Regions from separate parts of the Ruminococcus sp. 1001136sp1 genome, predicted to be linked through region 4. Evidence: predicted binding sites of a transcription regulator. Region 4 holds the regulator's gene; each other region holds the start of a gene.
What was found. Region 4 encodes HrcA, which represses chaperone genes, less so after heat shock. Its sites were predicted from a motif close to TGTTAGCACTCNNNNNNNNNGAGTGCTAACA; they were not measured.
Positions count from the first base shown of each region.

Region 1: a site for HrcA is predicted at 1,648-1,678, ahead of htpG (molecular chaperone HtpG). Genes of this name have one in related genera too.
Region 2: a site for HrcA is predicted at 2,417-2,447, ahead of ABHC48_RS08170 (Hsp20/alpha crystallin family protein). Genes of this name have one in related genera too.
Region 3: a site for HrcA is predicted at 2,201-2,231, ahead of ABHC48_RS04665 (Hsp20/alpha crystallin family protein). Genes of this name have one in related genera too.

Region 1 is NZ_JBDPGY010000015.1:102,793-107,011, forward strand. It holds gene ABHC48_RS14350 (hypothetical protein) at 1-1,559, shown strand, start outside; gene htpG (molecular chaperone HtpG) at 1,751-3,817, shown strand; gene ABHC48_RS14360 (sporulation initiation factor Spo0A C-terminal domain-containing protein) at 4,085-4,219, shown strand, end outside.
Region 2 is NZ_JBDPGY010000007.1:167,063-171,281, forward strand. It holds gene ABHC48_RS08160 (hypothetical protein) at 1-159, opposite strand, end outside; gene ABHC48_RS08165 (3'-5' exonuclease) at 284-1,234, opposite strand; gene ABHC48_RS08170 (Hsp20/alpha crystallin family protein) at 1,870-2,304, opposite strand; gene ABHC48_RS08175 (hypothetical protein) at 2,601-3,728, shown strand; gene ABHC48_RS08180 (SufD family Fe-S cluster assembly protein) at 3,904-4,219, opposite strand, start outside.
Region 3 is NZ_JBDPGY010000004.1:56,258-60,476, reverse strand. It holds gene ABHC48_RS04675 (metal ABC transporter permease) at 1-538, shown strand, start outside; gene ABHC48_RS04670 (hypothetical protein) at 1,129-2,163, shown strand; gene ABHC48_RS04665 (Hsp20/alpha crystallin family protein) at 2,365-2,832, shown strand; gene greA (transcription elongation factor GreA) at 3,227-3,709, shown strand; gene lysS (lysine--tRNA ligase) at 3,722-4,219, shown strand, end outside.
Region 4 is NZ_JBDPGY010000025.1:12,999-17,217, reverse strand. It holds gene dnaK (molecular chaperone DnaK) at 1-181, opposite strand, end outside; gene grpE (nucleotide exchange factor GrpE) at 297-959, opposite strand; gene hrcA (heat-inducible transcriptional repressor HrcA) at 976-2,016, opposite strand; gene ABHC48_RS17630 (TIGR00730 family Rossman fold protein) at 2,460-3,002, opposite strand; gene ABHC48_RS17625 (chromate transporter) at 3,095-3,664, opposite strand; gene ABHC48_RS17620 (chromate transporter) at 3,661-4,219, opposite strand, start outside.

The sequences.
Region 1 (4,219 bases), on a different contig from region 4:
GCAACAGCACTCTTAATTTCAAAGAAATCAGTCCGGAACATTTTATGGTAAAGGATCTGGGTTCTCTTGCGGCTGGAGAATCAGTCGATGCATGGGTTATGCCAAGAGAAGGTACAGCTGTTGGAGAATACAGTGATACGATCACTTATGAAACAGAGGAAGGTGTAAAGGTTTCCTTCATTGCAAAGCTTACAGTAGCTGAGCAGAAGCAGGATGATACGAATACAGATCAGCAGCCAGCAGAGAAACCAGCTACACCGGAAACCACCCCGGAAGTGACACCAGAGGTAACTCCAGAAGTTACCCCAGAAGTCACCCCAGAGGTAACTCCAGAAGTGACACCAGAAGTCACCCCAGAGGTAACTCCAGAAGTTACCCCAGAAGTCACCCCAGAGGTAACTCCGGAAGTAACACCAGAAGTCACCCCGGAAGTGACTCCGGAGATTACTCCAGCTCCTTCATTTACTACCGACATTTCCGAAGTGAAATTCGACAGTAAAGAAGCTGGTTACAAAGAAGCACCAGCTGCAGTTACAATCAATGTATCCAATACTGGAAATGTGAAATTAACCGGTATTGCTGTAAGTGTAAGCGGAAACGAATTTACAGTAAGTGCTCCGTCTGCTTCAGAATTAGAGGCAAATGCAAGCCAGTCTGTATCCTTTACTGTTGCACCGGCAGTTGGATTGGCAGCAGGAACCTATACACAGACTGTTTCCATTAAGACAGATCAGACAGATTACCTGAATATTCCAGTAAGCTTTACAGTAACAGAAGCTGCTGCCAAGCTTACAGCTGTAGGCAAAGTATCTGATATCAGTCTGGCAAACGGGGTTGAGAAGTCAGCAGCTGGACTGCAGCTTCCATCTACTGTTAAGATTACTACAAACAAGGGCGATATGAATGCCTCTGTAAAATGGGATGTAAAGGGCAGTGCATATAATCAGAACAGTACAGAAGCACAGAAGTTCTCTGTGAAAGGTACTGTTGCTCTTCCAGACGGTGTTACCAATCCGGATAACCTGAGCCTTGTAGTATCTGTTAATGTCACTGTAAGCCGTGGACCGATTGTATCTGATGCAGGGAATAACAGTATCACAGGAATCAGCTCCGATGGAAACTATACTACAGAGACCAAGATTACTTTCACTGCAGTTGGCGCAGGTATGGATATTGAAAATCCGATTAAGGGAGATGTAAGATATCAGCCGCTGAACTGGGAGGTTCTTGAGGCAAGAAGCTGGGACGGCGCACCATATTCAGCAACTTTCCGCATGGGCAAGAATGGAAATTATACTTTGACTGTCACATATAATCAGCAGCAGTTTGATGGAAGCAATTGGGTAAACACCGGAACACAGGATACCAAGCAGATTAATTTCACTGTAAATGCTGCACCGAATCAGACTCTGACACCGGCTGCAGACAAAACAGATGCAAATCAGAAGAATGCAGTAAAGACCGGGGATAATACTCCAATCCTCCCATTTGTAATTATTCTGATTGTTGCGATTGTATTAATTGCAGGAATACTTGTTTACCGCAATAAGAAAAAATAATAGTGGATTCTCAGATAAACAGTAATTGTGAATGAGAGCAGAACGAATGAGGGAGACCAGAAATGGTCTCCCTTCTTTTAATAAAAACTACTAGCACTCAATTAAAATGAGTGCTAAATTTTCCTTGACTTTTAGTCAGTTTGGTATTACTATAGTTTGTATAATTAAGAAGACAAAGGAGAGTGAGCTGCATGGCTGAGAAGCATGGTAGTTTATCAATTAACAGTGAAAATATTTTTCCAATTATAAAGAAATGGTTATATTCTGATCACGACATTTTTGCAAGAGAGTTAATCTCCAATGGTTGTGATGCAATTACGAAACTTAAGAAACTTGATGTTATGGGTGAATACACACTTCCGGATGATTACAAAGCTGAAGTACAAGTTATTGTGAATCCGGAAGAGAAGACTTTGAAGTTTATTGATACAGGTCTTGGTATGACGGCCGATGAAGTTGAAGAGTATATTACACAGATTGCTTTTTCAGGAGCTACTGAGTTTCTTTCCAAATATAAAGATAAGACCACGGATGATCAGATCATCGGTCATTTTGGACTTGGCTTTTATTCAGCATTTATGGTAGCAGATGAAGTTCATATTGATACTCTTTCTTATAAAGAGGGCGCTGCTCCAGTACATTGGACCTGTGATGGTGGTACAGAGTATGATATGCAGGAAGGCAATAAGACTACAGTTGGTACTGAAATTACTCTGTTTTTAAATGATGAGAGTACAGAGTTTTCCAACGAATATCGTATGAGAGAGATTATTGAGAAGTATTGTTCTTTCATGCCGGTAAATATCTATCTGTCTAAGGAAAATGCACCGCAGGAGTATGAGACCATTGATGAGGCTGAGCTTCGTGATGATGACGTAATTGTAGAGCGTATCCACGAGGAGGCCAAGACTGAGGAGAAAGAGAACGACAAAGGTGAGAAAGAAGTCGTAGAAGTATCTCCTGCGAAAGATAAAGTAAAAATCAATAAACGTCCGGTATCTTTAAGTGATCCGGAGCCATTGTGGATGAAACATCCAAACAGTTGTACAGATGAGGAATATAAAGAGTTTTACCGTAAAGTCTTTATGGATTATAAGGAACCTTTGTTCTGGATTCATTTGAACATGGACTATCCATTTAACCTGAAAGGTATTCTGTACTTCCCGAAGATCAATACAGAATATGATTCCATTGAAGGTACGATCAAACTGTACAATAACCAGGTATTTATCGCAGATAACATTAAGGAAGTAATTCCTGAGTTCCTGCTTCTTCTGAAAGGTGTAATTGATTGTCCGGATCTTCCACTGAATGTATCCAGATCCGCACTGCAGAACGATGGATTTGTGAAGAAGATTTCTGAGTATATTACAAAGAAAGTAGCGGACAAGCTTACCGGAATGTGTAAAACAGACCGTGAGTCCTACGAGAAATACTGGGATGATATCAGTCCATTTATCAAATATGGCTGCATTAAGGACAGCAAGTTCTCAGATAAGATGAATGATTATATCCTCTTCAAGAACATTGATGGCAAATATCTGACTCTGAAAGATTGCATCGAAGAGAACAGGAAACCAGAAGATGAGACTAAGACAGAAGAGACTGTTGAATCCACAGAAGAGAAGAAAGAGGACGGCGCGAAAGACGAGAAAGAGCCTGAGAAGACTACTATCTTCTATGTAACAGATGAGGTTCAGCAGAGTCAGTATATTAACATGTTCCGTGAGGCAAAGAAGGATGCTGTTATTCTGAAACACAATATTGACAGCGCTTTTATTTCCCATCTGGAGCAGAAGGATCAGACTATCCAGTTTAAGAGAATTGATGCAGATCTTACAGAAGAACTGCGTGGAGAGGAAGCTGCTGACGAGGAGACTTCCAAGACTCTTACAGAAGTATTCAGAGATGCATTGAAGAATGACAAACTGGAAGTGAAGGTTGAGAATCTGAAAAATGAAAAAGTTGCTGCTATGATGACTCTTTCTGAAGAGAGCCGCCGTATGCAGGATATGATGAAGATGTACAATATGTACGGCATGGATCCATCTATGTTTGGCGGTCAGGAAACTCTGGTTCTGAATGCGAAACATCCATTGGTTCAGTTTGTAGCAGATAACAAGGATTCTGAGAAGACCCCGGTTATTTGCGAGGAACTGTATGATCTTGCTATGCTGAGTCATAAACAGCTTTCACCGGAAGAGATGACCAGATTTGTTCAGAGAAGTAATGAAATTCTGCTTATGCTGACAAAATAAGTTATGACAAAAAGGGACAGACGTTTAAATGAGTATTGCATTTAGGACGCCTGTCCTTTTTATATGAAAAATTGGAAAAGTTTATCCTGTTATTCTGCTTTTCTATAGAATTTTATCTCGAAATCCCTAAAAAATATTACAATTCTCTTAATTTTTGTCTCTAAATGCTAAAAAAGGCAAATTTAACTCGTATTATATGTAGAGGCAAATCAAGGGCTGACTGCAGATGCAGAATCAGAAGTATAACTTATTGTGGGAGGGACAAAAATGAGAGAGGTATACGGCACGATACGCAAACTTGGTGCGACATCGAAATATAAAGGATATTATTTTGTGGCGGAAGCCATACGCATGACAATGGAATTTCAGGAAAGACCAATGAAGATCACAAAAGATATTTAT
Region 2 (4,219 bases), on a different contig from region 4:
CATGCTGCCCATTCCGCTGAGTTTAAAACCATCCGAGGTAACTTCCTTGGTGATAGCCGCCTGCGCCCGCAGCGGACCAAAGAGAACCATCAGCAGTGTTACAAAGAAAAATGTCAGAATGTATTTCCCAAACCTGTAAAAATAATTTCTTAAACTCATAAAAACCCCTCCTTTTTTATACGCTGTTGTTGTATTACTTATAATCAGCATATGTGATTGGAGGGGATTTTTCTATTAACCAAATGTTAGTTTTTCATTCGTTACAAGAAGTAGTTTCACGGATTTACTGCTCTTCTTTCTTCAGTCTCCGTTTGGCACGATGCGCATCACGTTTCTGGCGGATTTCATCGGCTTCTTCATCGGTTACATTGGTGAGCTTCTTAATTACATAGTACTTATTGTCTTCCGTTCGGCGAATCCTGATTTTTCCCAGTACAAAGCCATGCTCCTGACAGAGGGACACACTGTAGTAAACCTTGGAATTATTCATAAACCAACGGATCTTACGCTTGGCAGGATTATGGCACAATGGACATTTCGTGCTGGTTACTTCCCGGTCCTTCATGGCTTTTTCGCGGGAATAGAACTCCCGGGATACATATTTATCATAGGTTGGATAGGATATGTGAATCTCTTCACGCTTGCTCTTGGGATTCTGATACACGTCCAGGGATGAGTTTGGAAAAATGTATTTATCTTCTATTTTCTGGAGAATACATGCAGTATAATAAGCATCTCCCAGAGCGCGGTGAAAATCCATTTTCTTCTCCACACCCATTTTATCAGCAGCAAATTCCAGAGCACGGCGCTCGTCATTTTCTTCATAACGAATAGCAAATAATTTCTGCACATCATAATAAGTCACCGGACCTTTGAGCAGGGAAAGTTTTCCATAATATTTCATGTTCCGCTGCAGTTCCATTACATCCTGATTTCCCCAGGTAAAGAAAATATATTCTTCGCCACACCATTCCAAAAATTCCGTGATGGCCTGTGGGAAAAGAGTTCCATTCTGCAGATCCTTATAATTCATGTGAATCACTTCATGAATGCTGTCATGAATCCAATTGTACACCTGGGGCTTGATCAGACGCTGAAAGCTATCCACAATTTCTTTCTCTTCATTTAGTTTTATGGCGCCGATTTCTATGATTTCAAAAGGCAGACGGCTGTTAGACCACCTTTTTCCCCCCGGACTCTGATTCCATTCCAGGTCAAATACAATGTAATTCATGGGTAAATTCCTTTTCTGAAAATGTTTTTGTTACTGTGAACAGGTAAGCAGTAACATGTTTTTGCCATCCACGATTACTGCAGCAACATCTTGTTTTCACGCTCTGGAGCCTGTTTGAAAAGGCTTTCTGCAAGATGTACATCATAATTTGTGGGAGATTTTTTGTTCTGTCCTTTGCAGTTATCAACAATTCCAGACAAGTATAGCAGACAGGTGAAATGATGTAAAGACATAAGAAAAAACCTGCCGGTGGGTAGCCGGCAGGAAATGAGGGGGTATGAAACAAAATCTATGTAAATTAGAAAATCGTCTTAAAATGAACACAATCTATATAAAAGAAGCTGTTTACCATTATTTCAATATTGCTGAATAATCCATACACTGCAAGCACATCAAACAAAACATGCTCTGCCGCCTTCACTCGTTACTTATGTAAGTCGGCAATATCAGCCGCCGCTTCTGATTTACGGCTAATGCACACTCTATATTATCTAATTCAATTATCTATTTCAATCGTCTATTTCAATTATTTATTTCATCGGCACGAAGCAGGTGAACTGCTCCGCGCCAGTTATTATCTGTTATCAGTTTCCCACGGGAATTCTTATCTGTTAAAACAGCTCTTTCCCCGGAAATCAGCCTTCAATAGAAATAAACTTCTTCTCTTCCGGCACTTTTTTCTTCGCTTCCTTCGGGAAAGTAACAGTCAGAACACCATTGTCATATTTCGCATGGATGTCCTCATGCTCCAGTTCCTTACCTACGTAAAAGCTTCTGGAGCACTGTCCGGTGTAACGCTCTCTGTGAACGTATTTGCCGTTATTGTCTTTCTCATCTTTATTCTCGGTTCTGGAAGCCTGAATGTTCAGATAGCCATCCTTCAGCTGAATCTTCACATCCTCTTTATGGAAGCCTGGAAGATCAATGCTCAGCTCATAATTTCCATCCACATCCTTAATATCTGTCTTCATCAATTCAGCAGCTCTGTAACCTCTGTGATTCTCTCTTTCTACAGGTAATCTCATCCAGTCATCAAATAAATCTTCTCCAAAAATACTAGGCATTAACATAATCCATTCCTCCTTATATTGTGAACACTTGCGTGTTTAATTAACATCGTTGTTGAAACTGGAAGATTTCTTTTTCTCTCTTCCTTTGTTCTGCATGTAATATAACACGCATTGTTAGCACTGTCAAGAGGAGAGTGCTAATTTCACATTTTTTTCACATTTTTCTTAAATGAAAAGCTAAATTTGTGCCCCTTTTCACATTTTCCTTTGTGAATCTCCAGAAATTCTGGTACAAACGGACTGCCTCTCCATTTTCCTCTACTGCATCTGTATTTCCAGTGATTGTATTGTAGATCATGGCAAATGCCAGATTCTCCGTTGCCCCGGCATATTACACTGGTTCCGAGGTAACTCCTGAAGTGACAATTACCCACAGTGGTAAAACCCTGGTAAAAGACAGGGATTTCACTGTAACATACCACAACAACATTGAACCAAGCAGTTATTACAATTCTCCGTGGGTTGGAATTGATGAAATTGGAAATTACCAGGGGTATGTAACCAAATCCTTTACTATAAACAGAGCTGACATCAGCAGCTGCACGGTTACGCTTTCCGATGAAAGCCTTACCTACACAGGCTCCTCTTTACGCCCAACCGCCACAGTAAAAAGCGGGGACAAGGAATTAACCCTGAACCAGGATTATTACGTTTCCTACAGAAACAACTGGGATGCAGGTACTGCTTCCGCAATCCTCACTGGAACTGGAAATTACACTGGTTCTGTTACGAAAGACTTTACCATTAAACCATTGGATATCAGCCGCTATTCCGCTTCCCTTTCCCAGTATTCCTACACCAGTGACGGAACAGAGAAATGCCCGGATGTTACCGTTACATACGGAGACAAGACACTTGCGGCAGGCACTGATTTCACAGTTTCTTATAAAGATAATGTGAAGGAAGGTACTGCTACTGTAACTATTACTGGAGCTGGAAATTACACCGGCATTATTAACACAACCTTTACGATCACAGCTGCTCCTGGCAAGGATGACTCGGACGCAGGAAAAGATAATCCTGGTAAAGATGATTCTGGTAAAGATGATTCTGGTAAAGACGATTCTGGTAAGGATGATTCCGGTAAAGATGACTCTGGTAAAGACGATTCTGGTAAAGATGACTCCGGTAAAGACGATTCCGGTAAAGATGATTCTGGTAAAGATAACTCTGGTAAAGACGATTCCGGTAAAGATAACTCCGGTAAAGATAACTCCGGTAAAGATGATTCCGATAAAGGCAACCAGAACAGCAGCATGAAAAAGGCGAAAACCCTTACCGTAAAAGGCTCTGCTACACGCGCAACCTTAAAGAAACTGGTTTCAAAGAAAAAATATTATGTACGGATCCGCACCTACAAAGTTGTAAGCGGCAAAAAATATTATTCCAAATGGAGTTCCAAAAAATCTGTAAAAATTAAATAATGTCAAATGCCAGGCCAGCGTCTTTAAACGACGCTGCCTGGCATTTTTTCATAAATCTTCCAAACCTACCTGAAGATTCTATATTCTCTGTGTAACTATTCAGCACCTTCACAGTTACAACCTCCGCAAAATAGTACATACCTACTGAATAGTTATTTTTCTGTTTAAGTTTTTCTCAACTCAGGAAATTCTCAATGATTACATTTTCTGCCTCAGCTTCCGTCATTCCAAGAGTTCTTAGCTTCAGAAGCTGCTCATCATTAATTCTTCCAATAGCGGCCTCGTGAACAATTGCAGCATCCACATGTTTCGCCTGGATTTCCGGGATGGAGCCCACCTCAGCATGATCCATAATAATGGAATCACACTGGATATGTGCGTGACATTTGTTCTTTCCAACAGCCTTCGGATGGAAAACCTGGGAAGAATTTCCCTTTCCAACAGAACGGGAAATAATCTGTGCAGAAGATCCTGCTCCGTTCATACAGACT
Region 3 (4,219 bases), on a different contig from region 4:
GGTCGGAGCCCTGGCAGTTGGCTATCTGCTGATGAATGTGTTTTCCACAGGCTCTAATATTTCCGGAGATGTGTGCAGCAGCCTGTTTGGTTCTACGTCAATCCTGACCCTGACCACAGCTGAGGTGTGGCTGTGTGTGGTGGTGTCTGTTATTGTTGTGGCACTGTTTACAGTATTTTATCATAAGATATTTGCGGTTACCTTTGATGAAAATTTTGCAAAAGCCACTGGAACCAGGACGGATATGTACAATCTTCTGATTGCGGTGATCACAGCAGTGATCATTGTGCTGGCTATGAACCTGGTGGGATCCTTGTTGATCTCAGCTCTGATCATTTTCCCGGCACTGTCGGCAATGAGAATCTATAAACGATTCAGCGCTGTAATTATCTGTTCGGCGATTTTATCCGTGTTGTGTGCATTTCTTGGAATTATTGTTTCCATTCTTGGCGGAACGCCGGTAGGGTCTACTATTGTGGCTGTAGATATTGCGGCGTTTCTGGTGACAAGCCTGGTTGGGAAGCTTTTAGAGAGATAGAATATGGTATAGAGTGGTAGAGCGTGTCTGAAAATCTGACAAGTTAATATGGCAGTTATTTAATATTCGATGTACAGGGCGTTCTTGTAAGTGGTTCAGCTTGCAAGGGACGCCTTTTTAATGTAATAGGAAATTCTATTGGAATTGCCTATTATATTAAAAGTCCTACCGGGCAGGAGCGCACTGCGGCGGAAGGATAGCTGTCGCTCGAGGCGGCCCCGCCGCAGGCGGAGAATCCTGCAAGCAGGATTCTTTTTATATGGGAAATGAGAAAAATACTAACCAGAGTATAGTGCTTTTTCCTGGGTGAATTTCTTATAATATAGTTACAGCAGAATGATACAGTTGTAGAAAAAATTTCTGGTTACTGTTTTGTATCTGGCTGCAAAGCTGGTTACTGTTCACTCCGTTTACAGCAACACGCTCCGCGATGCACAGAAATCATGCATTTGCATGATTTCGCGCCGCAAGTCTCGGGTTTTCTGTGAGCTTTGCTCACAAAAAACACCTCGCGAAACATTCCCTGTGAACAGTGACCAAAGCTGAAACTATATTTTTCAGAAAAATTATATGATCCAGGGAGGGTGCTTATGAAAAGAAGAATAATTGCTGCAATATTTACCGGAATGCTGATCACTGCATCGTTTCCAGCTATTGCCTATGCAGAAATCGAAAATCCGGAGGACTATATGGGCATCTGGTATGCCAATTATGTAATATATTCTGACGAAAGCAGCGAACGCCACAATGTAGCAGAATATTTGAACCAATACTTGGAAATGAGGCTGATGGAAGACGGAAGTGCTTACATGGAAATGTCCTACAATAGTGAGGAGCCAGACTCGGCAGAAATTCTGAAGGTCTCATGGAAACTGGAGGATGGGAAAATACTTGTTTCCCTGGAGGAAGGAGACATTTATCTTGATACGGTGGACGGAGAGTTTGTGGGGAGCTTGGATGAGGATACCCAGGTAATTTTTGGACGTGAACTGGTGCAGACAGGAGAATCTCAGAGTCTGGATAATCTGGACGATCTGGAAGATAGTGAAAAGGCTAAGATTCCAAAGGAGAATCCCTATATTTATCATCCGGAAACAGACAATCTGGAGGAGATCATTGCCCGCTATCTTGGGGCTGCGAATTTGGAAAAAGGTTATGAAGTTTCCCTGGATGAGGACAATGGAACCTTTACAGCTCATTGGGCAGGAGATGAATATTATGATCCCAGGGACTATGTTGGAAGCTACAGAATAACGGATGATAACTATATCAACATTTGCTGGAGAGAGGCCACCAGTGAGTATGGCGATAAATGCTATGGTGCGGTTCTGGTAGACCGCTGGAACCAGTTTACGATAAATGAGGATCTTGGAAATCTGGCCGAAGTTATGACAGCCATAGCAAACGATATAAACAGCGGACGTGTTTTCGCAGCTTACAGGACGGAAATCACAGAAGGCTCTGAAAACCAGGGGGCTGTGAAATTTATAGATGAGGATTACGAAGTTTCCTATAGCTACCAGATCATTCCAGGTGCAGATCCGATGGTGACACTTACCAGGTATGATTCGGAATATGATTATGAACAGGTGTATACAAATTATCAGCTGAGGGAGATGCTGTAGGAAAAGAGAAAAATGTTAGAATGTGAAAAAAATGTGAAATTAGCACTCGTCTATTGACAGTGCTAACAATATGTGCTATATTACAACTAGAACAAAGGAAGGGGATAAAAAGAAAGCAAAAGCGAAAGGCTTTATGAATTCCCTACCACCCGAGTTCCAAGAAACAAGGTAAACAGCATATATAAAAAGGAGAGATGACTTATGTTAATGCCTAGTATTTTTGGAGAGAACTTATTTGATGATTTCTTTAATGATTTTCCATTCTATTATGATGATAAAGCAATGAAAGATACCGAGAAGAAGCTTTATGGCAAGAGAGCCAGCCACGTTATGAAGACTGATATTAAGGAAATGGATAACGGTTATCAGCTGGTAGTCGATCTTCCAGGATTTACCAAAGATGAGATTAAGGCTTCCCTGGAGAATGGCTACCTGACCATCAGCGCTGAGAAAGGTCTGGACAAAGATGAGCAGGAGAAAGAATCCGGTCATTACATCCGCAGGGAGCGTTACGCAGGAGCCTGCAGCAGAAGCTTTTATGTAGGCGAGGATGTTCAGCAGGAGGATATTAAGGCTGAGTTTAAACATGGCATTCTGAAACTGTTTGTTCCGAAGAAAGAAGCGAAACCAGCAGTGGAAGAGAAGAAACACATTGCCATCGAAGGATAACTTTTCCCCCTTCAGAAGCATATTCTGAGAGAATAGCATAATTAAGAAGTAAGATGCCGCAGAATCACGGAAAATGGTGGTTCTGCGGCATCTTTTTTTACATTTGTTCGCTATTTTTCTGTCTTGACAATGCCTGTTGATTTAGCTATAATGGTGAAACTGTGAATATCCTAGTGAATTTGTACCCTTTTGGGTAATGAAATGTCTGCTTCTGCAGGCATTACCAATTATAAAAGTGGACTGTTTGGCGAATGAATGTTATCTGTGGTTGGTATATTTCTGCAGCTTTTTGTTCAGGACTTTTATAGTAATGGAATTTTCCGGGAGAAACAGCATATAAGAAATGTATGATACGGGGCGACAAGCCGCCGGAATGAAAGGGAGTAAGGCTATAATGGAAGAAAAGAAGAACTTACTAACCTATGCAGGACTTAAAAAACTGGAAGAAGAGCTGCATGATTTAAAGGTAGTAAAAAGAAAAGAAGTAGCAGGTAAGATCAAAGAGGCAAGAGAGCAGGGAGACCTGTCCGAGAATGCAGAGTACGATGCAGCTAAAGATGAGCAGAGAGATATCGAAGCGCGTATTGAAGAAATTGAGAAAATCCTGAAGAACGCTGAGGTTGTAGTTGAGGACGAAGTCGATCTTGACAAGATCAGCGTAGGATGTAAAGTAAGAGTACATGACTTCGAGTTTGACGAAGATATAGAACTGAAGCTGGTTGGCTCCACAGAGGCAAACAGCCTGGAAGGCAAGATTTCTAACGAATCTCCTGTAGGAAAGGCTCTTATGGGCGCACACACAGGTGATATTGTAGAAGTAGAGCTGCCATCCGGTATCATGAAGTACAAAGTGCTGGAAATCCAGCGTAATATTTAAGGAGGCACAAAAGTGGCAGAACAGAAGAATCAGGATCTGAATCAGCTTCTGAAAATCCGCCGTGATAAACTGGCAGAGCTTCAGGCGAATGGCAAGGATCCATTTCAGATAACAAAATTTAATCAGACCCATCATTCATTGGAAGTAAAGAACCTTTATGAGGCACACGAAGCAGAGCTGCTGAAGGATCGTACAGAGCCGGATGTAACAGGTCTTGATGAAGAGCAGGCGAAGGAAGTTCAGAAGAACGACTACGAAGAGAGAAGAAGTATTATGGATGCCAGCCCGCTCCATGTGGCAATCGCTGGACGTATGATGTTCAAGAGAGTCATGGGAAAAGCTTCTTTCTGCAATATCCAGGACTTACAGGGAAACATTCAGGTATATGTTGCAAGAGACGCTATCGGAGCAGATTCTTATGCAGACTTTAAGAAATCTGATATCGGCGATATCTTCGGTCTGGAAGGTTTTGCATTCAGAACCAGAACCGGTGAGATTTCTATTCATGCA
Region 4 (4,219 bases):
TTGTTACTGCCTGACGTTTTGCAGGCTCACCTACCAGACGCTCACCTGTCTTTGTGAATGCTACAACAGATGGTGTTGTTCTGGATCCTTCTGTATTTGCGATAACGGTTGGCTGTCCACCTTCCATAACAGCTACACAGCTGTTTGTTGTACCTAAGTCAATACCAATGATTTTTCCCATGATAATTTTCCTCCTGTTTAAAAATTCATGGTTGCTGTCCATTACACGAACAGTAACATTTATACTTTGTTTTTAGAAAATGTCGATGAAGTTTGATTCTCCAAGCTGCTTTCTGTTAATTAGCAACTTTTACCATACTGTGTCTTACAACGAAATCCTTGTAGGTATATCCCTTCTGAAATTCCTCTACGACGATGTTCTCGCCAACGGATTCGTCCTCCACATGCATCACTGCATTATGCAGATTCGGATCAAATTCCTTACCTACAGCTTCGATTGGCTTCACACCCATCTCATCAAAAGCTGTCATCATCTGCTTGTAGATCATCTTCATGCCTTCTGCAAATGGATCATCCTCCGGTGCCTGTGCAAGACCTCTTTCGAAGTTATCCACGATCGGAAGCATTTTTTCAACGATGTCCCTGGCGCCGATGATGTACATGCTGGATTTCTCTTTCTCCGTTCTTTTACGGTAGTTATCAAATTCAGCCATGCTGCGCTTCAGTCTGTCTGTAAGTTCCTCGACCTGCTGTTCGAATTTATCTTTCTCTTTTTTCTTCTTGCCGAAGAAAGAAGTTTTTGTCTTGGTTTCCGGTTCCTTCTGAGATTCTGCTTCCTGATCTGACTGCTCAGTTTCTTCTGTCTGTGCTGGTTCCTCGGAAGTCTCCTCTTCTGCTGTCTGGGCTGTATCTGCTGCCTCTTCTTCGCTTCCGTCTGTTACCGGAATGTCAACTGCTTCTTCCTGTACTTCGGCTTCTTTATTCATTTCTTCTGACACGCTTTCAACCGCCTTTCTAGGTTTTCTTATTTACCATTTCGTCAAGCTGGACTTTTAATTTCTTTAAGCTGTCCACTACATTCTCGTAATCCATTCGCTTGGGACCGATGATTCCAATAGTTCCACGCATTCCATCTCCCAGCTCGTAAGTAGCTGTGACCACACTGCAGTCTTTCATGGTACGTACCGGAACTTCATCCCCGATGTATACCTGAACTCCTGTGTTCTCCGGATCTCCCATTTCCTCACGGACCATATCCGCAAGTTCCTGCTTATCCTCGAAAGTGGAAATCAGCTCACTGGCTCTGGATGTATCTGCAAGCTCTGGATACTTAAATATGTTGGTTGCTCCCGATGTATATACTTTCATATCTTCTTCGTCCACGTGAATTGTAGCTGCAACTGCGTCCAGCACATCTGCAACCACACCGCTGTGGCTTCCCGCCTGTTCTTTCAATCTGGCGATCATGCCCAGATTAATGTCCTGGATGGGTACACCGTTCAGGTTCGTGTTAAGAAGAAGATTCAGCTTCAGGATCGTCTGGTCATCCATCTCCTCATCAATATTAATGATCTGGTTCCGAATAACATTACCCTCACATACAACTACGGCAATCAGCTGCCGCTCATTGACTCGTGAAAGCTGAATGAACTTCAGGGTGCTTCCCTTATACTGGGGAACCGCAACCATAGCCGCATAATTGGTATTCGTGGCAAGAACCTTCGCCACCTGCTTGAGCACCTTATCCATCTTATCTGACTTCTCAATCATCAGATCACGGATTTCTGCGATCTCGGCTTCCTTCTCCCTGGTAAGCTCATCTACATAAAGGCGATAGCCTTTATCTGATGGAATTCTTCCGGCTGAGGTGTGGGGCTGTACGATGTAGCCCATATCCGTCAGGTCGGACATCTCATTTCGGATAGTAGCAGAGCTGACATTCAGATCCGGATATTTGGAAATAGTTCTGGAACCTACAGGCTCACCTGTTTCCATATAAGTTTTGATGATTGCTTTCAGTATTTTCCGTTTGCGCTCATCTAATACTTCATCCATGAAATATCTGCTCCTTCCTGAAAAGCAGACGGTCAAACCTGATTCTGATTTCCGTCTGGCTTCTTCGAATTCCTTTGTTAGCACTCATTATTTAGGAGTGCTAACATCTATGCTCTTAAGATACACCTCAGTATTCCTTTTGTCAATATTTTTTACAAATTTTTTTCATCTTTTTTGATAGTTTTTACCCTATACTTTACCATTCTGGCTAAATTCTCCTTACTGCAATACTTTTTTTGGGCAGCAAGGATACTATCAGGTATCTGCCAACGCAGTCTTATGTTTGCTGCCGCATAAATGAAAAAGATGCCTTGAGAAAATTTTCCCTGGCATCTTCTTTCCTATATAGGAATACCGCCCATAGGCGACATGTCCGTTTTGTAACTGTTCAGCACCTTCACAGTTATATGTTTCGCAAAACAGCCCCTGCTGAATAGCAGCCTCTATTTTTTATAATTTTCCAGATAGTCAAGAACTGCTGTCGGCTCATCCAGAAAGACTACCAGATCCAGCACGGAAAAATCCATGAATTTCTCTTCTGCTGTGTACTCCAGCAATGCTTTCATCTTGTCATAATATCCGTCAATGTTATACAGCACAATTGGGCGGTCAATACGTTTCAGGCTTTTCAAGGTAAAAATCTCAAAAAATTCCTCGTAGGTACCAATTCCGCCAGGTGCTACGATCGTAGCATCTGATTTTTCTTCCAGAAGTTTTTTGCGCTCTCTCATATTCTCTGTGAAAATAAATTCCGTGCATTTCTCATACAGAACTCCAGGCTGGTCAAAAAATCGGGGAGCAATTCCAAGTATGTAACCATTTTCTGCTGCCACGCCTCTGGCTGCTGCTCCCATCATTCCGGTAGCCCCGCCGCCAAACACCAGACCGTGACCTCTTTTTCCCATTGCTCTTCCAAGCTCTTCTGTTTTTTCATAATAAATGTTTTTAAGCAGTGCACTTGAAGCGCCATATACACATATGTTCAATCTGTTATCCCCCTTATTTTTTCTTCTAAACACAGGTGCAGCCTACCTGCGGCAGCACCATATACGAAAGTCAGCTGGCATATCTTTTCCAGTCAGCTTCCGGCAGCCGCGCAAAACACCATATTTGCCACACCGCACAAAACCATCACCAGAATAGGATTCATTTTAAATTTTCTTAAAAGCACCAGTGCGGCAGTAAAGAACACCACCATTCGAATGCATATGTTTTCCCGAAACAGTTCCACTGCACCATTTATAAAAAAAGATGATACTAAAATGGTAACTCCTGCCTTGGCGATCATGGCCACAACCGCCGGGCGAAGGGATGTAAGAGTTCCCTGGAGAAGGGACATTTTCCGGTATTTCGTGTAAATATATGCCAGCAGGGTTACAATTATACAGGAGGGTAAAATACAGCCAAGAGTAGCCACCACTGCGCCACCAGGACCAGCAATCCTGGTTCCTACAAAGGTTGCGGAGTTTACTGCAATAGGACCAGGAGTCATCTCTGCAATGGTCACAAGATTCGAAAAAGTTTCCATGGAAATCCAGCCATGCATAGTCACTACCTGTTCCTGTATAAGAGGCATTGCTGCATATCCACCTCCAAAGCTTAATGCACCAATCTGAAGGAAGCTGAAAAAGAGCTGAAGATAAATCATTTTTTGCTGCCCTCCTTCACAAGTGTACGCGCAAATCCAAATACAGCCACAATAAGTATTATATAAATAATGTTTACCTTCAGAAAATAGCTTACACAAAAACTGATGACCATAATAACCACATTTACCCAGTCATTTGATTTCGCCACGTTTTTCCCCATGTCGTATACCACAGAAATGATCACAGCACCTACGCCGGCAGTCATGCCTTTCAAAAGAGCTGCTATATAATAATTAGAGCAGAATGCATCATAAAACAAGGAAATCAGGGACAGGATCACCATTGGCGGAATAATAGCCCCCAGAACCGACAGCAGCATTCCCGGTATTCCCCCAAGCTTGTATCCCACCACAATTGCTCCGTTTACTGCAATTGCTCCTGGAGATGACTGTGCGATTGCCACCAGATCCAGCATTTCTTCCTCATCGATCCAGTGATATTGATCCACAAATTTCTCTTTCAATAAAGTAACGATCACATATCCGCCGCCAAAAGTAAACGTACTAAGATATAACGAGGCAAAAAAAAGCTTCCTCAGCACATATCTTTTATTC